3 regions of the Streptomyces sp. P6-2-1 genome follow, and region 1 is predicted to be linked to each of the others. Evidence: riboswitches for the same ligand, from Rfam matches in the RefSeq annotation. Region 1 holds a riboswitch; each other region holds the start of a gene.

Region 1 (9,302 bases):
AGCGTGTCCAGCTCGCCGGTCACGGTCGAGGCGACGACCGTCGTCGAGCCGTGCGCGCGGTGCGTGGCGAGCGCGGTGCGTACGTCCTCGACGCCCCCCGCGCCGAACGCGGCCCCGCCGCCCCCGTGGTTGTGGATGTCGACGAAACCGGGCACGAGCCAGTGCCCGCGCAGGTCGATCTCGGGCGCGCCTTCGGGAGCGCGCTCCGCGATCCGCTCCCCGGCCACGACGAGCCTGCCGTCCGGCACCTGCCCCGAGGGCAGGACCACGGTGGCGCCGGTCAGGACGGTGTACTCGGTGCTGGCAGCCATCAGGCGCTTACCTCCGTGGCGAGTAGGTCCCAGGCGAGCAGGCCCGCGCCGAGGCAGCCCGCCGTGTCCCCGAGCGCGGCGGGCACGATCTCGGGAAGCGCCTGGAAGGTGACGCGCTCGGCGACGGCCGCGCGCAGCGGTGTGAACAAGGTTTCCCCGGCCTCGGCGAGCCCGCCACCGATGATCAGCGTCCGGGGGTCGAGCAGGGTGACGGCGATGAGCAGTCCGTCGGCGAGCGCGGCGACGGCCTCCTCCCACACGGCCACCGCACGCGGGTCCCCGGCGACGACGGCCCGCGCGCAGTCCGCCGCGGTCGCCTCCGGGTCCCCGCTCGCCTCCGCCCACGCGGCGGTGACGGCCGAGGCCGAGGCGAGCCGCTCCAGGCAGCCGCGCTGCCCGCAGCCGCACGGCGGCCCCTGCGGGCGCACCACGACGTGCCCCAGCTCACCGGCCGAACCGTGCGCGCCCGGTTCGATGACCCCGTTGATGCCGTACGCGCCCGCGATGCCCGTACCGAGGGCGAGGAAGAAGAACCGGTCGGCCCCGTGGCCCGCGCCCAGCCGCCCCTCGGCGATCCCGCCGGTCCGTACGTCGTGGCCGAGCGCGACCGGTACGCCGCCGAGCCGCTCGCTCAGCAGGGCGCGCAGCGGCACGTTCTCCCAGCCGAGATTGGCCGAGAAGACGGCGACGCCCTTCTCGGTGTCCACCACGCCCGGGATCGCTATCCCGACCGCGCTCGCCCCCTCGCCGAACCGCTCGCTGCCGTACGCGAACAACTCGGCGGCGAAGGCGAGGATGCCCTCGACCACCGCCCCGGGCCCCTGCTCGCGCCCGGTGCGCCGCCGCTCCTCGTGCAGCAGCTCACCCGCCGCCCCGACCAGGGCGGCCTTGATCCCGGTGCCGCCCACATCGAGGGCGATGACATGTTTCACGTGAAACAGTTTGGCGCCTCAACTGGAAGAGGTCTAGTCCATTCGCGTGGCGAAGTTGCCGGAGACGAGGCTTCACCCACGTCCGAGCCACAGCTGGCCCCGCCCCGAGCCGCACTCGGCCCTGGGCCGCAGTCGGCCCTGGGCCGCAGTCGGCCCTGGGCCGCAGTCGGTCCTGGGCCGTGGTTGGTCCCGAGCCGCAGTCGGTCCTGGGCCGTGGTTGGTCCCGAGCCGCAGTCGGTCCTGGGCCGCAGTCGGTCCTGGGCCGCAGTCGGTCCTGGGCCGTGGTTGGCCCTGGGCCGCAGTTGTCCCCGCCCCGAGCCGCAGTTGGCCCCGAGCCGCAGTTGGCCCTGGGCCGCAGTCGGTCCTGGGCCGGGGCAGAGCTGGTCCTGGGCCGGGGCAGCCCTGGGCCGTGGTTGGCCCTGGGCCGCAGTCGGTCCTGGGCCGGGGCAGCCCCGAGCCGCAGTCGGACCTGAGCCGCCCCGGCCCGTCCACGCCGGCCCCCCCACGCTGGCCTACGCTTGCGGGGATGAGCACCGCACCTCAGGACGACGACCCTGAACGGGAGCCCCCCACCGCCCCCCTCGCCCCGTCGGTCCCGCCCGCCCTCTCCGCGCGCGACCGCGACGTCCTCGCCCTCGAAGGCGAGAGCTTCACCGGGCCCGGCGCCAAGGAGCGGGCCGTGCGTGAGCGCCTCGGCATGTCACCGACCCGCTACTACCAGCTCCTCAACGCCCTTCTCGACGACCCCGCGGCCGAGGCGCACGCCCCCGTCACCGTCCACCGCCTGCGCCGCGTACGGGAGGCACGCCGGGCGGAGCGGTGAGGCGAGCGCACACCCGGCGGCCTAGAGTGCGGCCCATGACCGCAGCGCGTGACTCGCACTCCTCCCGTTCCCCGCTCCCCGAGCCCGTGACCGAGGCCGGGCGGACCGGGCTGCGGGCCGTACTCGACGAGCCAGCGACGGCCGTCGTGGCGCTCGACTTCGACGGCACGCTCGCCGACATCGTCCCCGACCCCGACTCCGCGCGCGCCCGCCCCGGCGCCGTCGAAGCGCTCGCACGCCTCGCCCCGCACGTCCGCTCCCTCGCCGTCGTCACCGGGCGCCCCGCCGAGACCGCCGTCCGCTACGGCGGCTTCGCGCACGTCCCGGGGCTCGACCGCCTCGTCGTCCTCGGCCTGTACGGCGCCGAGCGCTGGGAAGCCGCGAGCGGCGAACTCACCGCCCCGCCCCCGCCCCCAGGACTCACCGCGGCGCGCGCCGAACTCCCCGCCGTGCTGGAGGCGAACGGGGACTTCGCCGGGCTGTGGACCGAGGACAAGGGCCAGGCCGTCGCCGTGCACACGCGCCGCGCCGAGGACCCGCAGGCCGCGTACGAAGCACTGCTCGCCCCGCTCACCGCCCTCGCCGAACGGCACGGCCTGATCGTCGAACCGGGCCGTATGGTCCTGGAGTTGCGCCCGCCGGGCATGGACAAGGGCAAGGCGCTCACGAGCTACCTCGACGAGGTCGGCGCCGCCTCCGTGCTCTACGCGGGCGACGACCTCGGCGACCTCGCGGCCTACGCCGCCGTCGAAGCGGGCCGCCCCGCCCGCCCCGGCCTCCTCATCGCCTCCGGCACCGAGGTCACCGAACTCACCGTCCGCGCCGACCTGCCCCTCGCCGGCGGCCCCGAAGAGGTCGTCGCCTTCCTGTCCACCCTCGCCGACACCCTGTCCTGAGCCCGGCACACCCGCTCACCCACGGCCTACGCCCCGCCCAGCGCCTCCAGTTGCTCCATGAACCACCTCCCCGGTGGCAGTGCCGTCGCCGTCTCCGCCAGGCGCTTCGTGTGCGCCGTCCGGGACTCCGGGTCCTGGGTGAGCGCCGTGTGCAGGGCCTCGGCCGTCGCCGAGACGTCGTACGGGTTCACCACCACCGCGTCGGCGCCCAACTCCTCGTACGCGCCCGCCTCCCGCGACAGCACGAGCGCCACGCCCGCGTCCGAGACGACAGGGACCTCCTTCGCCACGAGGTTCATGCCGTCCCGGATCGGGTTGACCAACGCCACGTCCGCGAGGCGGTACGCCGCGAGCGAGCGCGGGAAATCGTCGTCCACCTTGAGCAGGACAGGCGTCCAGTCCGCCGTACCGAACTCGTCGTTGATGTCCTGCGCGACCCGCTCCACCTCCGCCGTGTACGCCCGGTACACCTCCAGGTCCTGCCGGGACGGGTACGCGAAGGCCAGGTGCACGACCCGCCCGCGCCAGTCGGGACGGTCCGTCAGCAGCCGCCGGTAGGCGTACAGCCCGCGCACGATGTTCTTCGACAGCTCCGTACGGTCCACCCGCACGATCGTGCGCCGCCCCTCGCCGCCGATCTCCGAGCGCAGCGCGGCGATCCGCTCGTCCACGTCCGCCTGATGCGCCCGCCCCCGCAGGAAGTCGGCGTCCGCGCCGAGCCCGTGCACCGCGACCTCGGTCCGGCCCGTACCGCCGACGAGCGCGTCCGCGCAGGCCGTGAAGGCGTCCGCCCAGCGACGCGTGAGGAAACCCGCGTGATCCGCGCCGAGAATCCCGCGCAGCACCTGCTCGGCGACGTCGTCGGGCAACAGCCGGTAGTAGTCGAGCGGCGCCCAGGGCGTGTGCGAGAAGTGCGCGATGCGCAGATCGGGACGCAACGCGCGCAACATCCCCGGCACGAGCACGAGGTGGTAGTCCTGCACGAGCACCGCCGCTCCCTCGGCGGCCTGCGCCGCGAGCGCTTCGGCGAAGGCGCGGTTGTACGACTCGAACGAGGCCCAGCGCGCACGGAACTCCGGGCCGAAAGCGGGCTCCAAGGGGGTCTGCCACAGCATGTGATGGGCGAACCACAGCACGGAGTTGGCGATGTCGTTGTACGCCTCGTGCTGCGTACGCGGATCGATCCCCAGCATGTGGACACGACGGCCGCCCGTGTCCGCCGGGTCCAGCTCGCCGCCCGAGCGGCGGGCCGCCTCGCGGTCCGCGTCGCTCAGCGCCGCGCACACCCACACGGCGTCGACCTCGGGCCCGATCGCCGACAGCCCCGAGACGAGCCCGCCACCGCCGCGCTTGGCCGTCAGCTCCCCGTGCGCGCCGAACGCGTACGAGACGGGCCCGCGGTTGGAGGCGAGGAGGACGGCGGCGCCGGTGCCGGTGCCGGTGCCGGTGGTGGCGGGGCGGGTGGGGTCGTCAGTAGGCATGCTGGATTCCTCGCCTCGGGATCATGGGCTCAAACGTGCGAGCCCGTATACCGGCAGACAACTGCCACAACTGCCATTTCTGTCACCCTTCCCGCGGAAACGGCCCGGCGTCGCAGGCGCCCCGCGCCCGGGCCGCCCGGCGGGCGCCCCCACCGCCGCCCCGCCGCCCCTCAGGCCGCCGCCCTGCGCTCCGTGTACTCGGGGATCTCCCGCATCGGCGGCCGCTCCTCCGTGTCCACGCGGTGCGTGTGCGCCTCGAAACCGCCCTCGGGCGCACGCTCGAACTGCGTCAGCTCCGGCCGTACGAGATGACCGCGCGCGAGCCGCACCTGCGCCGTGCGGTAGATCGTCGCCGCCATGCGGCCCAGGGCGTGTCCGTCCTGGTGGCGGTGCACCCGCACCCCCACGTCCACCTGCGCGAGCGCGTCCAGCCCCACCGTGTGCAGCGCGTCCACGAGGAGACCCAGCTCGACCCCGTACCCCACGGGGAACGGCAGCTGTTCGAGGAGCGAGCGCCGCGCCGCGTACTCCCCGCCCAGCGGCTGCACGAAACCCGAGAGCCGCGGCCAGTGCATATTGAGCAGCGGGCGCGCCATCATCTCCGTCACGCGGCCGCCCTGGCCCGGCTCGGAGCCCAGCGGGCGGTCGTACATCGCCTTCACGAAGTGCACGTCCTGCTCGGCGAGGAGCGGACCGAGGATGCCGGTCACGAAAGCGGACCTGAAGTCCTTGAGATCCGCGTCGACGAAACAGATCAGGTCGCTCTCGGTCGCGAGCAGCGAGCGCCACAGCACCTCGCCCTTGCCCGGCACGGTCGGCAGCCGCGGCAGCACCGCGTCCCTGTGCACGACCCGCGCCCCGGCCGCGCGCGCGACCTCCGCGGTGCGGTCCGTGGAGCCCGAGTCGAGGACGACGAGTTCGTCGACGAGAGGGACGGCGTCGACGAGTTCACGCCGGATGACGTCGACGATCGCGCCGACGGTCGCCTCCTCGTTCAGGGCGGGGAGGACGACGGCCACCGAGGTCCCCGCGGCACGTTTGAGCGCGGCGAGCCGCTCCACGGGCCAGTCGTTCGCGGTCCAGGAGCGGCGCTCCAGCCAGCGTTCCACCTCTTCGATCACGGCGTCTGTCCCCTCGTGCGTGCGGACCCGGTGCCGGGTCCCCGGACTGCCGCCCCTGCGGAGGGCGCCGGTGAGACCTTCATCTCGGCGTGCGGACGGCTCTCTCCACGATCCAGGGCTTCGGTTACAGTCTTGAACAACGCGGGTGACCATCCCATGTCGGGGTGCGCTGTCACCTTGTGTCACAAACGCTCCGGGCCCGAAGCCCGGGTGCCACAACGCTCATCCAGAGGGGCAGAGGGATACGGCCCGTTGAAGCCCCGGCAACCCTCCAGCCAGTCTCCGCGCGGTTCGTCGATACCGCCACCGAAGGCCCTGGCTCGGGAAGGTGCCAATTCCGTCTCGCGGCGAGATGCGCCGCGGGGAAGATGAGGAGAGAGGGCCTCCCCACATGGCTGTGCAAGCCGCCGAAATCCCGCAGAACACCACCTCCGCCGTCGACCTCGGCCCCGCTGTCGCGCTCTCCTGCCGCGAGTGCGGCGAGCGCTTCCCGCTCGGCCCGATCTTCGCCTGCGAGAGCTGCTTCGGTCCTCTTGAGGTCGCCTACGAGCTTCCCTCCGGCGACGTCGAAGAACTGCGCCGCGCGATCGAGGCGGGCCCCAAGAACATCTGGCGTTACGCCCCGTTGCTCCCCGTGCCCGCCGACGTGGCGAGCCACCCCAGCACCAACCCCGGACTCACGCAACTCGTGAAGGCGGACCGGCTCGCCAAGGAACTCGGCGTCACCGGCGGCCTCTACGTCAAGGACGACTCCGGCAACCCCACGCACTCCTTCAAGGACCGCGTCGTCGCGATCGCCGTCGAAGCCGCGCGCGCCTTCGGTTTCACGACCCTGTCCTGCTCGTCGACGGGCAACCTCGCCGGAGCCGTCGGCGCCGCCGCCGCGCGCGCGGGCTTCCGCTCCTGCGTCTTCATCCCGCACGACCTGGAGCAGGGCAAGGTCGTCATGGCGGCCGTCTACGGCGGCGACCTCGTCGGCATCGAGGGCACGTACGACGACGTGAACCGTTTCTGCTCCGAGCTGATCGGCGACCCGCTCGGCGAGGGCTGGGGCTTCGTCAACGTCAATCTGCGCCCGTACTACGGCGAGGGCTCGAAGACGCTCGCGTACGAGATCTGCGAGCAGCTCGGCTGGGAGATCCCCGACCAGATCGTCATTCCGGTCGCTTCCGGCTCGCAGCTGACGAAGATCGACAAGGGGCTGAAGGAACTGATCAAACTCGGCCTCGTCGCGGACAAGCCGTACAAGATCTTCGGCGCCCAGGCCGAGGGCTGCTCGCCGGTGTCGACCGCGTACAAGGCCGGGCACGACGTCGTGCGCCCGCAGAAGCCGAAGACGATCGCGAAGTCCCTCGCGATCGGCAACCCGGCCGACGGCCCCTACGTGCTCGACATCGCCCGCCGCACCGGCGGCGCCGTCGAGGACGTGGACGACGAGCAGGTCGTGGACGCGATCAAGCTCCTCGCGCGCACCGAGGGCATCTTCGCCGAGACGGCGGGCGGCGTCACGGTCGGTGTCACGCGCAAGCTCATCGAGAACGGGCAGCTCGACCCCGCCCTGACCACCGTCGTGCTCAACACGGGCGACGGCCTCAAGACCCTCGACGCGGTCGCCCCGACCACGGGACCCACCGCGACGATCCGCCCCGACCTGGACGCCTTCCGCGCCGCCGGTCTCGCGGGCTGATCCCCCTCCCCCTGAACTTCCCCCTCCCGCGCTGACCTCGTTGACCGAGAAAGGCCACGCCATGAGCGTTTCCGTTCGTATTCCGACCATCCTGCGCACCTACACCGGCGGCCAGGCCGAGGTGCCCGCCGAGGGCACCACCGTCGCCGAGGTCCTCGCCGACCTGGAGCGCAACCACACGGGCATCTCCGCCCGCGTCCTCGACGACGGCGGCAAGCTCCGCCGCTTCGTCAACCTCTACGTCAACGACGACGACATCCGCTTCGAGCAGGGCCTCGACACGGCCACGCCGGACGGCGCGGGGATCTCGATCATCCCGGCGGTCGCCGGCGGCTGCTGAACCGGCCGTACGGGGCTACGGGGCGGGGCGGCCGCGCGGCCACGGGTCGCGGCGCCCCGCGCCGCCCGCCGGACGGCCGCCGTCCGCCCCCGTACCCCTCGCTCCACTCCTGCCCCCTCCGCACCACAAGCGGAGGGGGCAATTCCATGAGATTCGCAGGAGTAGAGTCGGGGTATTGCTCTGCCCCTTTCTTCACGGCGGCTCCCGGAATCCCTCGCGCCGCATGCGCACCTGTCGGAGATCTGGCGAGCAATTCCGCTTTTCGCGCCGCCTCTTTGCGGCTTTACGTTCCTTTTGCCTGGCCCGACGTGTCCTGAACTCCCGTGAATTCTCCAGCCATGTCGGGATGCGATCCGGGCTGAATTCTCGTCCGACTGACCTGTTGCGGACGGCAGTTGGGCAGATACATTCAGCGGCGGTCGACGCGTTCCGGCGCAGCCCCAGGCGATTCCCGCAGGGGTGAGGTCTGACCCGGGTGCGCGAAGTGCGTTCCTGTGCAAGGGCCAGTAATAGGGGAGTTAGGCATGGCTCAGGGCACCGTCAAGTGGTTCAACGCGGAGAAGGGCTACGGCTTCATCGCGGTCGACGGTGGTGCGGATGTATTCGTCCACTACAGCGCGATCCAGATGGACGGTTACCGCACCCTGGAGGAGGGTCAGCGGGTCGAGTTCGAGATCTCGCAGGGCCAGAAGGGCCCGCAGGCGGACATGGTCCGCGCTGCCGCCTGAACAGCGCTCCGACCGGTACGCGACCGCGCGGCCGCGTACGGCACGACATGACGAGCACGGGCGAGGGCCCGCACCCGGCGACGGGGGCGGGCCCTCGCCGCGCGTACCCGCACGTAGTCGCGCGTACCCGCACGTACGGGGTCGCGCGTACCCGCACGGGTGGCGTCGCGCGTACCCGCACGGGTGGCATGGGGCGGGCCGGGGGCGGGTAGGGCCCACGCAAGTGGCTTGCACTCGATGGGGCCGAGTGCTAATCATTAGCGTTAGCACTCTGACGTTGAGAGTGACAGAGAGACCGGGTCGGTGAGGCCCGGAGGCCCCGCCGTGGCAAGGAATTCGGCGCGGGTCCCAGGCCGTCCGTCGCGGGCGCCACACGGTCCCTCAGCCCACCCCGTGTCCTGGGAGGACCACTTCACATGGCCAAGATCATCGCGTTCGACGAGGAGGCGCGGCGCGGCCTTGAGCGCGGTATGAACCAGCTCGCCGACGCCGTCAAGGTGACCCTCGGCCCCAAGGGCCGCAACGTCGTCCTGGAGAAGAAGTGGGGCGCCCCCACGATCACCAACGATGGTGTTTCCATCGCCAAGGAGATCGAGCTGGAGGACCCGTACGAGAAGATCGGCGCCGAGCTGGTCAAGGAGGTCGCGAAGAAGACGGACGACGTCGCCGGTGACGGCACGACGACCGCGACCGTCCTGGCCCAGGCCCTGGTCCGCGAGGGCCTGCGCAACGTGGCCGCCGGCGCCAACCCGATGGCCCTGAAGCGCGGCATCGAGCAGGCCGTCGAGGCCGTCTCCGGCGCGCTCCTGGAGCAGGCCAAGGACGTGGAGACCAAGGAGCAGATCGCCTCCACGGCCTCCATCTCCGCCGCCGACACCCAGATCGGCGAGCTGATCGCCGAGGCGATGGACAAGGTGGGCAAGGAAGGCGTCATCACCGTCGAGGAGTCCCAGACCTTCGGTCTGGAGCTGGAACTCACCGAG
Region 2 (9,302 bases), 4.0 Mb from region 1:
CACGCGCGTACCGCACAGGACGGCGAAGCTCGTCGTGAGGGCGCCCACCGCGTGCGCGGCGCCGAACACGAGGACCGACGCGAGGAGACAGGCGCGCCGCGGCCAGGCGTGGGCGAGCGCGGCGACGAGCGGGGCGCCGACGATCATGCCGACGGCGAAGGCCGGTGTGAGCAGGCCCGCCGTCCCGACCGTGACACCGAGATCCGGTGCGAGGCCGGGCAGCAGGCCGGAGAGCATGAACTCCGAAGTGCACATGGCGAAGACGGCCAGGGCGAGGAGGTACAGGGCGAAGGGCATCGAGCGGCTCCGGGGGAGTGGCGAGGTACGAGAGGGCGTCTCGTCATCGCCGTCGGTCCCCGGAGCGGCGGAAGCGGCGGCTCAGCGGCTCACCGGGCCGGCGGTGCGGAAGCACGGCGGCACGACGGCGCGGAAGCGCACGGCACGGTGGTGCGGAAGCTCAGTGGCGCAGGGGGCTGACGGCGTGACCGAAAGCCCCCGGCCTGTCCGACTCGGGACTCGACATGCCGCGCACGATACCCCGGCGCCGCCGCGCGGACACGGGATTTCCGGCGGCACGGCCGCCCGGCCTCGTTCCGCCCGAACCGCCTAGGCTCGGCCCGACCGGCACGGCCGACAGGGACGGAGAGCGCACGTGGTGAACGGGACGCGGCAGGAGAGCGACGGCGGCGAGGGGCGGGAGCCGCGCGTGCTCGTGGTGCGCAACTTCGACGGGGACGGGGCCGGGAACTGGGGGACGTGGCTCGCGGAGCGCGGGGTGCGGCTCGACGCCGTACGGGCCTGGGAGGGCGAACCCCTGCCCGAACGGCTCGCGCACGACGGGCTGCTCGTCCTCGGCGGCGCCTACCTCCCCGACGACGACACCCGCGCCCCGTGGCTCGCGGCGACCCGCGCGCTCGCCCGACAGGCGCTCGACACAGGCGTCCCCTACTTCGGCATCTGCCTCGGCGGGCAACTCCTCGCGCACGTCGCCGGGGGAGAGGTGCGCGGGGAGCACGGGACCCCCGAGTTCGGCAGCGTCCGGCTCACGCTGCGCCCCGAGGCCGCCGACGACCCGCTCTTCCACGGGCTGCCCCCGCACCCGCCCGCGATCGAGAACCACGTCGACGCCATCACCGCGCTCCCGCCCGGCGCGCACTGGCTCCTGAGCAGCCGCGACTGCCCCTACCAGGGCTTCCGCCTCGGCACCGCCGCCTGGGGCGTCCAGTTCCACCCCGAGGCCCGCGCCGCGCGCATCGCCCGGTGGAACCCCGAACGCCTCGCCCGCCACGGCGCCCCCGACCCCGCGCGCCTCCACGCCCACGCCCAGCGCGAGGCCCCCGAGGCGGAGGCCGCCTGGCGCACCGTCGCCCACCGCTTCGCGGCGCTGGTCAGGGACCGCGGGGGCGCGGTCGTGGGGTGAACGGGGCCGGGCGAGCGGCACGCACGGGCCCGCTCGCCCCACCTCGTACCTCCTCCGCTCACGCCACCCCGTACGCCTCCGCGAGGGCCTCCTTGAACGCCGGGCGCCCCGCGAGGCCGCGCGCCCACGCGGTGAGCACCTCGCGCCCGGAGTGCCTCGCGAGTGCCTCGTGCGGTGTGCCGCCCGTCTCCGGCAGCGCGCAGAGCGCGACGAGCGCCGACCACGCGTCGACATCCGCCGCCGTCAGGCGTTCGCCGCACACGTACGGGTCGCGCCGCAAACGCGCCGCGACGGCGTCGAGCGGCCCCGTACCCGGGACCGCGCCCGTGAAGTCCCACTCCGCTTCGAGCCGGTCCGTCTCGGCGGCGAGCGCGGCCGGACGCAGCGCGCACGCCCCGCACTCGGCCGTCTCCGCGGGCCCGAAGCGGCCGTGCAGATCGCGCAGGATGTCGGGCGTGTGGTTGCTGACGACGCGCCCGGTCCAGCGGTCGCACAGGGCGGGCACGGTGAGCGGTCCCGCGTAGTGCCTGCGCGTCGCCTCGTAGGCGCAGCGCAGGTTCTCGTACGCGGGTGTGCCCGGCCCTTCGAGCGGGACGACCGCGAGGGTCTCACCGAGACCGAGCAGCCGCACCGTCACGGCGACGCGCAGCGCGTCCGCGCGCCGGGGTGTCAGGTACAGGGCGTACCGGTGCGGGGCCGGGTAGAAGCCGTGGCCGCCCGCGACGCCGATGCGCTGCCGCTCGACGGGCTCGACCGCCTCGCGCACACGCGGCAGGCCACTGCCGCGCCGGGCGGGCGCGGGGGTACAGAGAGGGAGGGCGGGCGAGGAGGGGGCAAGGGTTCCGGACATGGTTCTCCCAGGTGACGAGGGGGGAGGAAGACACGGCACAGGGGGCGCACGGGGCGCCGGGGGTGGTGACGGGGGCGGGGGTCCGTCAGCGGGCGGGACGGCCCGTCGCCCCGCACACGCGCAGCAGGTCGATGTGGAGCCTGCGGGTGAGGGTGCGGCGCCGGGGGCGTACGGGCGCGGGGAAGCGGTCGGCGCGGCGCCGGGCCAGAACTCCGGACATGACACCCACCCCTCCCGGCCACCCCACGGGGGCCGCGCTTGTCCCGCCGCCGTGGCGGGACCAGGTCGTCACCCGGGGCACCCCATCGCGGTCGAAGGGTTGCCTGTCAGCGGGCCGGGGCCGATGAACCACGCGCGGAACACTCCGCGCGGGCGCTGACGATCGTGACCGTCCCCCTCAGTGTCACGGCGCCACGACGGACCGTCAAGACGGTGTCCACGCGGTGGCCGCCCACCGCGGCCACGCGCGCGTACGGGGCGGGACGTGCGCGGCGGCGCGCGTGTCCCGTGGGGAGGCGCCCGCGCTCAGCGCAGCGCGGCCTCGACCGTCACCTCGACCGCGAGCGCGCGGGAGATGGCGCAGGTGCGGCCCGCGCGCGCCGCGTACTCCTGGAACTCCGCATCGGAGAGCCCGGGGATCTCCGCGTCCACGGTGATGCGCACGCCGAGGACGCGCGGGCTGACGACCTCGGTGCCCAGGTCCACGTCCACACGGGTGCGGAAGGAGCCGGCGGGCTTGCCGCGCTTGTCCAGGATGTTGGCGAGGGCGTGGTTGTAGCAGCCCGCGTGCCCCGCGGCGAGCAGCTCCTCGGGGCTCGCGCCCGGCGCGCCCTCGAAGCGGCTCGCGAAGGTGTACGGCGCCTCGCGCACCACCCCCGACCCCGCCGAGAGCGAACCGCTGCCCTCGTGGAAGGTCCCGCTCCACACCGACGAGCCCGTCGCCCGCATGCCCCGCTCCTTCGCGCTCGTGCCTCCCCCGGTCCCACGCTGGGCGGGCCCGCGGCGGCCCGCACGCTGGTGCCGGGCGGCCCGGTAGCGCCCCCGCACCGCCTCGGTCCGCGTTCACTCCCCGGCGGCCGCGAACTCCCGTGCCAGCAGCGCGTACACGAACTCGCTGCCCCATTCCCCCTCCCGCACGTCGTTCTCCACCAAGTGGGCCTCGCGGCGCATGCCGAGGCGTGCGCAGACGCGGACGGACGCGGTGTTCTCCGTGTCGACGCGGGCGTGGACGCGGTGGGCGCCCAGGGTGGTGAAGGCGAGCCCCGCGAGGGCGCGGGCGGCCTCGGTCGCGTAGCCGTGGCCCGCCGCTGCCGGGTGGAGCGTCCAGCCGATCTCCGCCTGACGGGCGCGCGTGTCGCGCAGGTTGAGGCTCACCTCGCCCGCGAGCGCGGGCACACCGGGCGCCGGGCGTGTGGGGCACACCGCGAGGAGGACGCGGTCGCCGTCGTTCTCCCACGCGGGCGGCACCGCGATCGTCGCCTCGCACTCGGCGCGGGTGCGGGGCGGGCGGTACAGGTAGCGCGCCACTTCCGGGAGGCGCTGGTAGGCGTGCACCGCGTCGGTGTCCTCCGGCGCGAAGGGGCGCAGCGTCAGGCGCGGGGTGCGCAGCGGGAGGGAGGCGAGGAGGTCCACGGGGCGGCTCCGGGGGCGGGCGAGGGGCGGGCGAACCCGGCCGATCCTCGGGGCCGGGGCGGCCCGGGGGCAAGCGGAATTCCGCACGAGCCGCCCCGTACGCCGCCCTCGCCGACTCACAGAAAATCATGCAAGCGCGCTTGCTTGTTTCCTGGTGCGCTGTGATGCTGCACTCTGCGAGGCCCCACGTCTCCCGAACCCCGGTGAGGAGTAACCGCGTTGACCCCCTCCGCCCCACCCGGCCCGCTCCGCGTCGGCAACGCGTCCGGCTTCTACGGGGACCGCTTCTCGGCCGTGCGCGAGATGCTCACCGGCGGCCCGCTCGACGTGCTCACCGGGGACTACCTCGCCGAGCTGACGATGCTCATCCTCGGCCGCGACCGCCTCAAGGACCCCGCCGCCGGGTACGCCCGCACCTTCCCGCGCCAGCTCGCCGAGTGCCTCCACCTCCTCGCCGAGCGCGGTGTCCGCGTCGTCACCAACGCGGGCGGCCTCAACCCCGCGGGACTCGCCGAGGCACTGCGGCGGCTCGTGCGCCGCGAAGGGCTCGCCATTCCCGTCGCGTACGTGACCGGGGACGACCTCCTCGCGCACCCGGAGGCGGCGGGCCGCGAATCCTGGGGCGAGGGCGTGCTCACGGCCAACGCCTACCTCGGCGGCCGAGGCATCACCGCGTGCCTCCGTGCCGGCGCCCAGCTCATCGTCACCGGGCGCGTCACCGACGCGGCCCTCGTCAGCGGCGCCGCAGCGGCGCACTTCGGCTGGGACCCCGCGGACCACGACCGCCTCGCGGGCGCCGTCGTCGCCGGCCACCTCCTGGAGTGCGGCGCGCAGGTCACCGGCGGCAACTACAGCGACTTCACCGCCCACGACGTGCGCCGCCCCGGCTTCCCGCTCGCCGAGATCGCCGCCGACGGCAGCGCGGTCCTCACCAAGCACCCCGGCACAGGCGGCGCCGTCACGCGGGGCACCGTCACCGCCCAGCTCCTCTACGAGACCGGGCCCGCGCGCTACCTCGGCCCCGACGTCGTGGCCCGCCTCGACACCGTACGGATCGCCCAGGAGGGCCCCGATCGCGTCCGTGTGCACGGCGTACGGGGCGAGGCGCCGCCGCCCACGCTCAAGGTGGGGCTCAGCCGCCTCGGCGGCCACCGGGGCGAGATCGTCTTCGTGCTGACCGGGCTCGACATCCCCGCGAAGGCCGCGCTCGTCCGCGCCCAGCTCACCGAAGCCCTCGCCGAGCGCCCGCCCGCCCGCGCCGACTGGGAACTCGTCCGCACCGACCACCCCGACGCCGCCACCGAGGAGACCGCGAGCGCCCTGCTCCGCCTCGTCGTGCGCGACCCCGACCCCGAGGCCGTGGGGCGCAGGATCGGCGCGGCCGCCGTCGAACTCGGCCTCGCCGGGTACCCCGGCTTCCACCTCACCGCACCCCCCGGAAAGCCGTCCCCGTACGGCGTGTTCAGCGCGGCGGCCGTCCCGCAGACCGCCGTGCGCCACACCGCGCACCTGCCCGACGGCACCACGCGCGACATCCCGCCGCCCCCGCTCACCGCCCTACCCCCGGCCGCCCCGCCCGCCGTCACGCTGCCCCCGGCGCCCGCGCCCGGGCCGGTGCGCCGGGTCCCGCTCGGGTACGTCGCGGGGGCGCGCAGCGGCGACAAGGGAGGCGACGCCAACCTCGGCGTATGGGCGCGCGAACCCGCCGCATGGCCCTGGCTCGTCCACCACCTCACCCCCGAGCGCCTGCGCGCCCTCCTGCCCGAGACCGCGCCGCTCACCGTCACCCGGCACGTCCTGCCCCACCTGCACGCCGTCAACTTCGTGATCGAGGGCCTGCTCGGCGAGGGCGCGGCGGCACGCGAGCGCTTCGACCCGCAGGCCAAGGCGCTGGGGGAGTGGCTGCGCGCCCGCCACGTGGACGTACCGGAAGCGCTGCTCGGGGCCGGGGCGCGGCCGCCGCGCGGGTCCGTACGGGAGGAGCCGGGCGACACGCCGGGACCCGTACCGCCGTCGCAGACCGCGCCAGGGCCCGTACCTCAGCCGGAAGCCGACCCCGGCCCCGTAGCCGCGCCGGACGACGCCCCGCCGCAAGGCCCCGTACCCGCGTCCCCCGAGGAGACCCGCGCGTGACCCTCCTGCCCAGCCTCGTCGACCCCGCCGCACCCGCCCACCTCGCGCGCCGCGCCGCCCAGCTCGACAAGCTCGCCGCGCTCGACGCGGAGCACGCCAAGGCCCTCGCGGGCGGCGGCGAGAAGTACGTGACACGGCACCACCAGCGCGGGAAACTCCTGGCCCGCGAGCGTGTCGAACTCCTCCTCGACCGCGACACGCCGTTCCTCGAACTGTCCCCGCTCGCCGGCTGGGGCAGTGACTGGACCGTGGGCGCCTCGCTCGTCACGGGCATCGGCACCGTCAGCGGCGTCGAGTGCGTCGTCACCGCCAACGACCCGACCGTGCGCGGCGGCGCGAGCAACCCGTGGACGCTCCGCAAAGCCCTGCGTGCCCACGAGATCGCCCGCGCCAACCGGCTGCCCGTCATCAGCCTCGTCGAGTCCGGCGGCGCCGATCTGCCCTCGCAGAAGGAGATCTTCATCCCGGGCGGCGCGCTCTTCCGCGACCTCACGCGCCTGTCCGCCGAGGGCATCCCCACCGTCGCGGTCGTCTTCGGCAACTCGACGGCGGGCGGCGCGTACGTCCCCGGCATGTCCGACCACGTCGTCATGGTCAAGGACCACGCGAAGGTCTTCCTCGGCGGCCCGCCGCTCGTCAAGATGGCCACGGGCGAGGAGAGCGACGACGAATCGCTCGGCGGCGCCGACATGCACGCCCGCACCTCCGGTCTCGCCGACCACCTCGCACGCGACGAGCCCGACGCGCTCCGGCTCGCCCGCCGCATCGTCGCGCGTCTCCACCACCGCAAGGCGCACCCGGCGCCGGGACCCGTGGCGCCGCCCCGGTACGACCCCGAGGAACTCCTCGGCCTCGTCCCCGAGGACCTGCGCGAGCCCTTCGACCCGCGCGAGGTCGTCGCGCGCCTCGTCGACGACTCCGACTACGACGAGTTCAAACCGCTCTACGGCACCAGCCTCACCACCGGCTGGGCGCGCCTGCACGGCTACCCGCTCGGCATCCTCGCCAACACGCGCGGCGTCCTGTTCAGCGAGGAGTCGCAGAAGGCCGCCCAGTTCATCCAGCTCGCCAACCAGCGCGACATCCCGCTCCTCTTCCTCCACCACACGACCGGTTTCATGGTCGGCAAGGAGTACGAGCAGGGCGGCATCGTCAAGCACGGCAGCATGATGATCAACGCCGTCGCCAACTCCCGCGTCCCGCACCTCTCCGTCCTCATCGGCGCCTCCTACGGCGCCGGGCACTACGGCATGTGCGGGCGCGCCTTCGACCCGCGCTTCCTCTTCGCCTGGCCCAGCGCCAAGTCCGCCGTCATGGGCCCGCAGCAACTCGCCGGGGTCCTCTCGCTCGTCGCCCGCGCCTCGGCGGCGGCGAAGGGCCGCCCGTACGACGAGGAAGCGGACGCCTCGCTCCGCGCGATGGTCGAGCAACAGGTCGAGGCCGAGTCGCTGCCCGTCTTCCTCTCCGGGCGTCTCTACGACGACGGCATCATCGACCCGCGCGACACGCGCACCGTGCTCGGCCTGTGCCTCTCCGCCGTCCACACCGCCGAAGTCCGGGGCAACCGCGGGGGTTTCGGTGTCTTCCGCATGTGAGGCACGGGGCGGAGCGCCGCGTCCGCCCGCACACCCCGACGACCCCGCGAGAGGAGCCACCCCATGACCGTCACCCCGCGCCCCGTCACCCGCCTCCTCGTCGCCAATCGCGGCGAGATCGCCCGCCGCGTCCAGCGCACCTGCCGCACGCTGGGCATCACCACCGTCGCCGTCCACTCCGATCCCGACACGCACGCCCCGCACACCACCGAGGCCGACCTCGCCATCCGCCTCCCCGGCGCCGCGCCCGCCGACACCTACCTGCGCGCCGACCTCGTCCTGGACGCGGCCCGCGCCTCGGGCGCCGACGCCGTGCACCCCGGCTACGGCTTCCTCTCCGAGAACGCCGCCTTCGCGCGCGCCGTCACCGACGCCGGGCTCACCTGGATAGGCCCGCCGCCCGAGGCCATCGAAGCGATGGCGTCCAAGACCCGCGCCAAGGACCTCATGGCCCGCGCGGGCGTACCGCTCCTCACCGCCGTCGACCCCGCGCACGCCACCGAGAAGGACCTCCCACTGCTCCTCAAGGCGGCATCGGGCGGCGGCGGGCGCGGCATGCGGCTCGTACGGGACCTCGCCGAGCTGCCCGCCGCACTCACCGCGGCGCGCGCCGAGGCCCGCGCCGCCTTCGGCGACGACGAGGTCTTCGCCGAGCCGTACCTCGCCAGGGGCCGGCACGTCGAAGTGCAGATCCTCGCCGACCGCCACGGCACCGTGTGGGTCCTCGGCACCCGCGACTGCTCGCTCCAGCGCCGCCACCAGAAGGTCATCGAGGAGGCACCGGCGCCCCACCTGCCGCCCGCACAGCGCGCGCTCCTGCACCGCGCCGCCGAGGCCGCCGCGCGCGCCGTCGCGTACACAGGCGCGGGGACCGTCGAATTCCTCGTCGACGAGGACCGCGCCCACTTCCTGGAGATGAACACCCGCCTCCAGGTCGAACACCCCGTCACCGAGGCCGTCCACGGCATCGACCTCGTCGCCCTCCAGATCGCCGTCGCCGAGGGCGAACCCCTGCCGCCCGTCCCGCCCGCGCCGAGCGGGCACGCCGTCGAGGCCCGCCTCTACGCCGAGGACCCCGCCGACGACTGGCGCCCCCGCACCGGACGCCTGCACCGCTTCCGCACCCCCGCCCACCTGCGCACCGACGCCGGAGTCACCGACGGCGGCACGATCGGCGTCCACTACGACCCGCTCCTCGCCAAAGTCATCGCCCACGCCCCCACCCGCACGGCCGCGCTGCGCGCCCTCGCCGACGGACTCGCCCGCACCACACTGCACGGCCCCGTCACCAACAGGGACCTCCTCGTGCGCACCCTGCGGCACCCCGAGGTCGTCGCGGGCGGCGCCGACACCTCCTTCTACGACCGCCACCTGGCCGCACTCACCACGCCCGAGGACGCCGCGGGGGAGGACCTCGCCGCGCTCGCCGCGGCCGTCGCCCAGGCCCGCGCCGCCGCAGGACCGCCCGGCGGCAGCGCTCCCGGCGGTCTCGGCGGCTGGCGCAACATCGCCTCGGCCCCCGCGCTGCGCGCCTACCGCGCCGAGCCGGCGGGCACCGTCCACGAGATCCGCTACCGCACCACCCGCGACGGCATCCACCCCGAGGACCACCCCGGCGTCACCGTGGAGCCGGAGGCGCGCCCCGGCACCGTCCACCTCACGAGAGAGGGCG
Region 3 (9,302 bases), 1.5 Mb from region 1:
CTCCTGGCCGGCCGTACTCGACGGACTCCTCTCGGGCCGTGACCAGTCCGCGGCCGACACCGCCTGGGCGATGGACCGCATCATGCGGGGCGAGGCGACCGACGCGCAGATCGCCGGTTTCGCCGTGGCCCTGCGCGCCAAGGGCGAGACCGTCGAGGAGATCAGCGGCATCGTCGAGGCGATGTACGCGCACGCCCGCACCATCGACGTCCCCGGCGACGCCGTCGACATCGTCGGTACCGGCGGGGACGGGGCCAAGACCGTCAACATCTCGACGATGTCCGCCGTGGTCGTCGCGGGGACGGGCGCGAAGGTCGTCAAGCACGGCAACCGCGCCGCCTCGTCGGCCTCGGGGGCCTCCGACGTCCTGGAGAAGCTCGGCGTCAACCTGGAGCTGAGCCCGGAGCGGGTCGCGCAGGTCGCGGAGGAAGCGGGGATCACCTTCTGCTTCGCCGTGAAGTTCCACCCGGCGCTGCGGTACGTCGCCGCGGCACGCGGTGAACTGGGCATCCGTACGACCTTCAACTTCCTCGGGCCGCTCACCAATCCGGCCCGGGTCCGCGCCCAGGCCACCGGCGTGGCCGACGCGAGGATGGCGCCGATCATGGCCGGGGTGCTCGCCGCGCGCGGCTCGTCGGCGCTCGTCTTCCGGGGCGACGACGGTCTCGACGAACTCACGACGGCGGCGACCTCGCGCGTGTGGATCGTCCAGGACGGCGCGGTGCGCGAGGAGAGCTTCGACCCGCGCGACGTCGGCCTCACGCTCTCGCCGGTCACGGCCCTGCGCGGCGGCGACGCCTCGCACAACGCGGAGGTCGCCCGCCGCCTCTTCGCGGGCGAGCGCGGCCCGGTGCGCGACGCGGTGCTCCTCAACTCGGCGGCGGCCCTCGCCGCCCTGCGCCCGAGCGGGGAGTCGCTGAGGGACCGGATCGGGGAGGGCATGGCGCGGGCCGCGGAAGCGCTCGACTCGGGGGCCGCGGAGGCGGCGCTGGAGCGCTGGGTCAGGGCGAGCAACAGCTGACCGCCACCGGGGCGGGCGGCGGTTGGCGCCGCTTCACCGGCACGGGCGGTACGGGCCTCGGGCGCGTACCGCCCGTTTCGCATGCTGGAACCCCCTGGGCCCGGCGCGGGGCCCTGTGGCAGGATGCTGGCAGGTCATGAGTGACAGCGACTACGGCCCCGGCCTGCTGTCCGGCAACCCTCCGTCCGTGGCGGGGTGCCCCGGGTGAAGACCTGGCCGCAGGCAGCGAGGTCTGCGGCAAGCGCGGACCCCTCCGCGCCCGTCAGGGGCGTTGGCACACCTCCCTTTCGCGGCGTCAGGCACCAGGGGTCCTGGTCGTCGAGGGAGCGGTTCTCCGTGAGCAAGCGAATGTCGTAGGGCGCACACCCTTCACCACGTCAGGGTGCGGCGCCCTTCGCCGTCCTGGGCCGCCGGGCCCTTCGTACCGCCCGCCGCCCCCGTCCTCGCAGCTCGCCTTCCGCTGCCTTCCGCCTCCACGTACGGGAGTTCGCCATGTCTGTTTCCGCCACCGCCTCCGCCACCGCCGCCCTCGCCGCCCCGCTGCCCGTCCTCGGCCGCGAGGTGCGCGTGCCGCTCGTCACCGGCGGCGAGGTCGAGTACGCCGCGCTCGACTACGCCGCGAGCGCCCCCGCCCTGGAGCGCGTCTGGAACGACGTCGCCGCCTACGCCCCCTACTACGGCAGCGTGCACCGCGGCGCCGGGTACCTCTCGCAGCTGTCCACCGAGCTGTTCGAGACCGCCCGCGCGGACGTCGCCGCCTTCCTCGGCTGCCGCGCGGACGACGAGCTGGTCTTCACGCGCTCCACGACCGATTCGCTCAACCTCCTCGCCGCCGCGCTGCCCGCGGGCTGTGAGGTGTACGTCTTCGAGACCGAGCACCACGCCTCGCTGCTGCCCTGGCGCACCGCCGCCGTGACCCACCTCGACGCCCCGCGCAGCCCCGCGGACGCCGTCACGACGCTGGAGGGCGCGCTCAGGGCCCGTACCGGCCGGGGACCTGCCCTCGTGTGTGTCACGGGCGCGTCGAACGTGACGGGGGAGCTGTGGCCCGTCGCCGAGCTGGCCCGCGTCGCGCACGCGCACGGCGCGCGGATCGTCCTCGACGCGGCCCAGCTCGCCCCGCACCACCCCGTCTCGGTCCAGGACCTCGACGTGGACTGGGTCGCCTTCTCGGGCCACAAGCTGTACGCGCCCTTCGGCGCCGGGGTGCTCGCGGGCCGCGCGGACTGGCTGGAGGACGCCGAGCCCTACCTCGCGGGCGGCGGCGCGAGCCGTGCCGTGAGCAGGCGCGCGGACGGCGGCGTGGACGTCGAGTGGCACCAGGGGGCGGCCCGCCACGAGGCCGGTTCGCCGAACGTCATCGGCGCCTACGCGATCGCCTCCGCGTGCAAGGCCCTCACGGAGGCGGGCTTCGACGCGCTCGTCGCCCGCGAGCAGCAGCTCGTCGCGCGGGTCAGGGACGGGCTCGCCGCGATCGAGGGCGTCCGTGTCCTCGGGCTCTTCGGGCCCGAGGCCGAGCGGGTCGGCGTGCTCTCCTTCGTCGTGAGCGGCTGGAACAGCTCGCACCTCGCCGCCGCGCTCTCGGCCGAGTACGGGATCGGGGTCCGCGACGGGCTCTTCTGCGCCCACCCGCTGGTCCGCACGCTGCTCGGCGCGGACGCCGGGGCGCCCGGCGAGTGCGGGGCTCCCGAGGGCGGCTCGCTCAACGCGGTGCGGGTCAGCTTCGGCGCGGGGACGCCCGACGAGCACGTGGAGCGCTTCCTCGGCGCGGTGCGCGAGCTGGTCGAGAAGGGCGCGCGCTGGACGTACAGGACCGAGGGCGGGCGCTGCGTGCCCGCGGTCTGAGCGGGAGCCGAGGGAGGGGCGCCGGTCCTCGGACCGGCGCCCCTCCCTCGTACCTCCGGGGAAGCGTGCCTCAGGAGTCGAGGCCGATCGCGAAGGCCGCCTCCAGGTCGTGCTGCGAGTACGTGCGGAAGGCCACGTGCGTATCGGTCGCCGCGACGCCGGGGATCTTGCTGATCCGGTTCGGGATGATCTCGGCGAGGTCCTCGTGGCGGCTCACCCGGACCATCGCGATGAGGTCGTAGGAGCCGGTGACCGAGAAGACCTCGCTCACGCTGTCCAGCGCGGCGATGGACTCGGCGATCTCCGGGATTCGGTCGACGCTGGTCTTGATGAGCACGATCGCGGTGATCACGGCTGTTGGTCCCCTTCACTGTCCTGGTGGGCCCACTGTAGTCCGGGCCTCCGTCCCCGCCGCGCGGTCCCGCCCACAGGCCGTAGGGTTACGGGCAACACAAGCGATCCGGCCGCACAGCCCTGTACCGCACTGCCCACGTACCGCACCGCCCACGTACCGCACGCACGCGCACGCGGCACGCGAGCACGAGAAGGAAGCGACGCAGACGATGACCGTTCCCCTGCCGACGGAGACCACGCGCTGGCGCTGCACGCTGTGCGGCAACCTCACCAGGTTCGACGTGAGCCGGTCGTCGAAGGTCGTCGAGTACGTCCACCTCGACCTCGCGGGGAAACCGAACGTCGAGGAGCGCGAAGTGGTGAGTGAGACGATCGACTCGGTCCGCTGCCGCTGGTGCAACGCGGTGGACCAGATCGAACTGGTGGACAGGCCGGGGCCGGCCGCCTGAGCGCAGGCCCGCACGAGCGAGTGGGGTGAGGACATGGTGGAGGAAGCGAACGCCGAGCCCGCCGGTGCGCCCCACGGCGCGGAGCGGGACGCGCACGCGGGCGGCGCCCGCGAGGACGCCGGGCACGCGGCGGACGAGGGTGCCCGGGCGCCCGAGGGCCGGGAGCACGGCGCGCGCCGGGACGCCGAGGCGCTCGAAGGGCCGCTGCCCGAAGGGGTCAGGCATCGCGTCGTACGGTACGTGGCGAGCGGTTTCGGCGGCCTCACCGTCGGCGAACTCCCGGCCCAGCTGCGTCAGTACGCGCGGTTCACGCCGAGCAGGCGGCTCAAGTACGCGGGCAACGCGATGGCCGCCGCGGTCGAGAACGACCCCGCCTTCCGGGCCCGGGTGGCCGAGCAGTTGCGCGCCGCGCAGCCCGAGCTGTGCACGGCGCTGAGCGGGGGCACCCCGCCCCCCGCCGCCGATCCGGTGGACGTCGCCGCCGCCGCGTACCTGCTGCGGCCCCCCGGCTGGCTCAAGCTCGTGGCCGCCGCCGGTGAGGAGGCCGAGCGGGCCGGGGCCGAGCGGATGGACGAGGCGGCCAGGGAGGAGCTGGCCCGGCTGCGCGCCGAGCGCGACGAGGCGCGCGAGCGCGGGCGCGCGGACAGCGAGCGCCTGCGCGGCGAGGCCGAGGCGCTGCGCCGCGAGGCCGACGCGGTGCGGCGCAAGCTGCGGGCCGCGCAGAGCGACATCAAGCGGGGCGAGGCGGCCCTGCGCAAGGAGCAGGAGCGTGCCGAGGCCCAGCGTGCCGAGCTTCAGGCGCAGTTGAGCGCCGCCGAGAGCGAGACGCGGCGGGTGCGGGCACGGCTCGGCGAGGTCGAGGCGGCCCTTGAGGCGAGCCGTAAGGCGACGCGCGAGGGGCGCAGCGTGGAGGACATGCGCTTGCGGCTGCTGCTCGACACGGTGCTCGACGCGGCGCAGGGGCTGCGCCGCGAACTGGCGCTGCCGCCCGTCTCCGTACGGCCCGCCGAGACCGTGGACGCGCGGGAGCCCGCGGTGTTCAGCCCGAAGGACATCGCGGCCCGTGCGCTCGCCGAGGACGACCCGGCGATCCTGGACCAGTTGCTCGCGCTGCCGCAGGCGCATCTCGTCGTGGACGGGTACAACGTCACGAAGACCGGTTATCCGACGATGCCCCTGGAGAAGCAGCGCTTGCGGCTGCTCGGCGGGCTCTCGCAGCTCGCCGCGCAGAGCGGCGCCGAGGTGACGTGCGTCTTCGACGGGGCCGAGCTGGCCGCGCCCGTGCTGCTCGCGCCGCCGCGCGGGGTGCGGGTGCTGTTCAGCAAGGCGGGGGTGACGGCCGACGAGCTGATCCGGCAGCTCGTGCGGGCCGAGCCGCCCGGGCGGCCGGTGGTCGTGGTCTCGACGGACAAGGAAGTCGCTGACGGGATCGCCAAGGCGGGGGCGCGCCCGGTGCCGAGCGTGATGCTGCTGCGGCGGTTGTCGCGGGCCTGAGAGCGGTCCGTGGGACGCGGGGAACACATGTGCCCGGTATGGCTGTTGCGGCTTGGTTCGTATGATCTGTGACCGACGCGTTATCTGGTGTGCTTCGTGTGGCTTGGGGCGCGACGCTGGGTCAGTTCTTCGTCACCGCAGGTGGCTTGTGGGTAAAGAAACCCGCGAGTCGCAGGTTTTTACCGGTGAGGATTTGAACTGATCACAAGAAGGTCACTACTGTCGGCCCGAACTCTCGCTCGGTTGATCACCCATCCGGGGTGGCGGTGAGAGGGCACCGCCCACCGGTGGATCGGTAGGCGGCTGGAGGAAGAAGGAGCTCGCCTTCGTGGCGTCCCACCGTCGACCGAAGCAGCCGAGCCGCGCCCGCGTGACCGTGCTCACCGCGACCGCCGCTGCTGCCGTGGCCCTCACTTCGCAGGCCGCGCACGCAGATCCCAAGCCCACCAAGTCCGAGGTGAAGTCGAAGGTCGACAAGCTCTACGACGAAGCGGAGCAGGCGACCGAGAAGCTCAACGGGGCAACCGAGAAGCAGAAGAAGCTGGAGAAGGAGGTCGACGCCATCCAGGACAAGGTGGCGCGCGGCCAGGACGAGCTGAACGAGCAGCGCAAGTCGCTCGGCGCGGTCGCGGCCGCCCAGTACCGTTCCGGCGGCATCGACCCCTCCGTGCAGCTCTTCCTCTCCGCCGACCCGGACTCCTTCCTCCAGCAGGCCGGGGCCCTCGACCAGCTGAGCGCGCAGCAGACGCAGCAGCTCAAGCAGATCCAGGCCAAGCAGCGCAAGCTCGCCCAGGAGCGCAAGGAGGCCGCCGACAAGCTCGCCGACCTCGCCGACACGCGCAAGGAGCTGGGCAAGAAGAAGAGCGAGGTCAAGGCGAAGCTCGCCGAGGCCCAGCGGCTCCTCAACTCGATGACGGCCGCGGAGAAGGCCGCGCTCCAGGCGGAGCAGGACCGCGCCAACCGCGCCAGCGAGCGCACCGCGCTCACCTCGGCGCCCGGCACCGTGGCCAACCCCGGCAAGGGCTCGGGCATGGCGGGCGCGGCGTTCTCGGCCGCCCAGACGCAGCTCGGCAAGCCGTACGTCTTCGGCGCCACGGGCCCCAGCTCCTACGACTGCTCCGGCCTCACCTCCTGGGCCTACCGGCAGGCCGGGGTCTCACTCCCGCGTACCTCGCAGGCGCAGGCGAACGCCGGGACGCGCATCTACTCGCAGAGCCAGCTCCAGGTCGGCGACCTCGTGCTCTTCTACGGCGACCTGCACCACATCGGTCTCTACGCGGGCAACGGCCAGGTGCTGCACGCCCCGCGCACCGGCACCGTCGTGCGCTACGAGTCGATCGGCAACATGCCCTTCCAGTTCGGCGTGCGCGTCTGAACCCCCCGCGGCCGTAACGGCGTTCACCGGAGCCCCGGGAAGCACCCGCTTCCCGGGGCTCCGTCGTGTCCCGTACCGGCCGCGCCACACCCGCCCGATCGGGGGAATCCCGCGCCGCCGTGCTGACCCCGGGGACCCGCTGTGACCTGCGTGGGGGCGGCAGAAGGCGGGCGAACTCACCCAAAGCGTCCGCCCGTCGGTCGTTGGAGCCCGCCCCGGCGTGGGGCTACTGTCGGCGCGCGTTCCGGCACAGCGGCCGGGTCCAGGCCCGGCGCGCGCCGCCGCCGGTACCCGCCTCGACGCACCGGCCCCGCGCCCGTGCCCCAGCGAAAGGTCAGCGAACGCCGTGGCGACTCACCGCCGTTCCCTCTCCACCGGGCGCACCGCGCGCGGCGCGGTGCTCACCGCGGCCGCAGCGGCCGCGTTCGCCGCGGTACCGGGCGTCGCCCCGGCCGAGGCCGCCCCGCATCCCGATCCGCGGGAGATCGCGGCGGGGCTCGACTCGCTCTACGCCCAGGCGGAGCGTGCCACCGAGGCGTACAACAAGTCCGACGAGCGCGCCGACAAGCTCCGGGCCACCGTGCGCCGCTCCACCGACGCCGTCGCGCGCGCCCAGGAACGCGTCAACACGATGCGTGGCGCCGTCGGTTCGCTCGCCGCCGCGCAGTACCGCTCGGGGGGCATCGACCCCACGCTCGCCCTGCTGCTCACCTCTCACCCGGACCGCTACCTCAGCCACGCGGCGCTCCTCGACCAGGTCGGCGCCCAGCGCGCCGCCGCACTCGGCCGCCTCGTCGGCGCCCAGCGCGAACTCGCCCAGGACCGTATCGAGGCGCGGCAGGCGCTGCGCCGCCTGGAGCGCACCCGCAAGGACGTGTCCCGGCACAAGCGCACCGTCGAGGCGAAGCTCGCCGCGGCACGCCGGCTGCTCAACGCGCTGCCCGCCGAGGAGCGCGCGGCGGTACGGGACAGCGTCGGCCCCGGGGCGGGTGCCCTCGTGGGCGCGACGCACACGCGGGCCGCGCGGGGCGCGGGCGCCGGGCTGCCGCCCGGCACCGCCGCGGTCTCCGGGCGGGCGGCGGCGGCCGTCGCCGCGGCCCGCTCCGCGCTCGGACGCCCCTACGTGTGGGGCGCTTCGGGGCCGGGGTCCTTCGACTGCTCGGGGCTCATGCAGTGGGCCTGGGGGCAGGCCGGGGTCGGGCTGCCCCGTACCTCGCAGGCCCAGGCGGGCGCGGGGCAGCGGGTGCCGCTCTCGCAGGCGCGCCCCGGGGACCTCGTCACCTTCCGCTCGGACGCGAGCCACGTCGGCATGTACGTCGGCGGCGGCCAGGTCATCCACGCCCCGCACCCGGGCGCCGCCGTGCGCTACGAGTCCGTCCACATGCTCCCGATCCACGCGGTGACCCGGCCCTGAGCACCCGGCAGGACGCACATGCCGGCCCCCGGGGGGACGTGGGGCGGGGCCGCCGGGGGAGCGGCGGGGCGCCGCCGTATGCTCGCCGCGTGGCCCGAAGCCGACCCCCGTACCCCCGCCCAGGACGCGCCCGCCCCCGCTCCGGGCGCGCCGCCGCGCTCGCCGTCCTGCTGCTGCTCAGCGGCTGCGCCGGAGGCGGGGACGAGAGCGGGGGCGACACCGGCACGCGGGTGCGGGCCGTGCTCGCCGCGCGCGGCGACGCGGTGCGGGAGGGCGACCGCGCCGACTGGCTCGCGACCGCGGCCCCCGGCACGGCGCGCGAGCGCGCGCGGACCGTCTTCGCCAACCTCGACGCGCTCGCGCCCAGCGCTTGGAGCTACCGCGTCACCTCCGTCAGGCCCGAGGGCGACCACGCGGCGGTCCGCGCGACGCTCTCGTACCGCGTCAAGGGCTACGACAGCGCGTCCGTCACCGCGCCGCGCGCCCTCACGCTGCGCCGCGTCGACGGCCGGTGGTACGTGAGCGCGGACAAGCCCGCGCCCGGGGCCCCGCAACAGCTGTGGGAGCAGGGCAGGATGACCGTCGTGCGCGGCGCTGACTCGCTCGTGCTCGGCGTCGGCCAGGCGCGCGCGAAGCTCGCCGACGTCGCGGGGCTCGCCGACGACGCGGTGCCCGCCGTGCGCCGCGTGTGGCCCGAGCGGTGGCCGGGGCGGCTCATCGTGCTCCTTCCCGCCTCGCTCGACCGCATGGCGGCCCTGCTCGGCGAGAAACCCGCCGACTACCGGGGCATCGCCGCCGTCACGACGGGCGAACTCGGCTCCGCGGCGCACGTCCCCGCCGACCGCGTCACCGTCAACCCCGAGGCGTACGAGGAACTCGGCGCCTTCGGCAAGCGCTTCGTGCTCATCCACGAGGCCACGCACGTCGCGACCCGCTCCGCCACGAGCGCGGCGACCCCGCTGTGGCTCTCGGAGGGCTTCGCCGACTGGGCCGGCTACCACGGCAGCGGCCGCACCCCGCGCCAGGTCGCCCCCGAACTCGCCGAGAGGGTCCGCGAGGGCGAGGCGCCCACCGCGCTGCCCACCGACGCCGACTTCGCCTTCGCCGGGGACCCGGACCGGCTCGCCCGGGCCTACGAGGGCGGCTGGCTCGCCTGCCGGATGATCGCCGAGCAGTGGGGCGAGCCGAAACTCCGCGACTTCTACCGGGCGGTGGGCAAGCACAGGAGCGAGGACGGCGCCGTCGCTGCCGCCGCGCGGAAGGTGCTCGGGGTGAGCGAACGGGAACTCGTCGGGAGATGGACCGGGTACGTGAAGGAACAGCTCGCCTAGCGGGAGCCCGCCACGACCC

What was found. A riboswitch is a leader RNA that binds a small molecule or an ion and turns the genes downstream of it on or off. The one in region 1 is predicted to bind S-adenosylmethionine.
Region 2: linked by a shared signal. The riboswitch ahead of ACQYWQ_RS29465 (cell envelope biogenesis protein OmpA) and the one ahead of thrC (threonine synthase) in region 1 are both predicted to bind S-adenosylmethionine.
Region 3: linked by a shared signal. The riboswitch ahead of ACQYWQ_RS06685 (aminotransferase class V-fold PLP-dependent enzyme) and the one ahead of thrC (threonine synthase) in region 1 are both predicted to bind S-adenosylmethionine.

Annotation. Positions count from the first base shown of each region.
Region 1 is NZ_CP192513.1:3,042,609-3,051,910, reverse strand. It holds gene nagA (N-acetylglucosamine-6-phosphate deacetylase) at 1-311, opposite strand, end outside; gene ACQYWQ_RS13095 (ROK family protein) at 311-1,243, opposite strand; gene ACQYWQ_RS13090 (DUF3263 domain-containing protein) at 1,770-2,066, shown strand; gene otsB (trehalose-phosphatase) at 2,102-2,962, shown strand; gene ACQYWQ_RS13080 (alpha,alpha-trehalose-phosphate synthase (UDP-forming)) at 2,989-4,443, opposite strand; gene ACQYWQ_RS13075 (glucosyl-3-phosphoglycerate synthase) at 4,614-5,564, opposite strand; SAM riboswitch class I at 5,784-5,939, shown strand; gene thrC (threonine synthase) at 5,956-7,251, shown strand; gene ACQYWQ_RS13065 (MoaD/ThiS family protein) at 7,313-7,591, shown strand; gene ACQYWQ_RS13060 (cold-shock protein) at 8,116-8,319, shown strand; gene groL (chaperonin GroEL) at 8,736-9,302, shown strand, end outside.
Region 2 is NZ_CP192513.1:7,013,617-7,022,918, forward strand. It holds gene ACQYWQ_RS29450 (Cmx/CmrA family chloramphenicol efflux MFS transporter) at 1-297, opposite strand, end outside; gene ACQYWQ_RS29455 (type 1 glutamine amidotransferase) at 653-1,420, shown strand; gene ACQYWQ_RS29460 (cell envelope biogenesis protein OmpA) at 1,479-2,186, opposite strand; gene ACQYWQ_RS29465 (cell envelope biogenesis protein OmpA) at 2,356-2,490, opposite strand; SAM riboswitch class IV at 2,520-2,660, opposite strand; gene ACQYWQ_RS29470 (OsmC family peroxiredoxin) at 2,796-3,218, opposite strand; gene ACQYWQ_RS29475 (GNAT family N-acetyltransferase) at 3,333-3,902, opposite strand; gene ACQYWQ_RS29480 (acyclic terpene utilization AtuA family protein) at 4,122-6,035, shown strand; gene ACQYWQ_RS29485 (acyl-CoA carboxylase subunit beta) at 6,032-7,630, shown strand; gene ACQYWQ_RS29490 (biotin carboxylase N-terminal domain-containing protein) at 7,694-9,302, shown strand, end outside.
Region 3 is NZ_CP192513.1:1,506,429-1,515,730, reverse strand. It holds gene trpD (anthranilate phosphoribosyltransferase) at 1-1,021, shown strand, start outside; SAM riboswitch class IV at 1,154-1,271, shown strand; gene ACQYWQ_RS06685 (aminotransferase class V-fold PLP-dependent enzyme) at 1,514-2,866, shown strand; gene ACQYWQ_RS06680 (Lrp/AsnC family transcriptional regulator) at 2,937-3,218, opposite strand; gene ACQYWQ_RS06675 (hypothetical protein) at 3,430-3,669, shown strand; gene ACQYWQ_RS06670 (NYN domain-containing protein) at 3,703-5,163, shown strand; gene ACQYWQ_RS06665 (NlpC/P60 family protein) at 5,492-6,538, shown strand; gene ACQYWQ_RS06660 (NlpC/P60 family protein) at 6,885-7,952, shown strand; gene ACQYWQ_RS06655 (hypothetical protein) at 8,042-9,283, shown strand.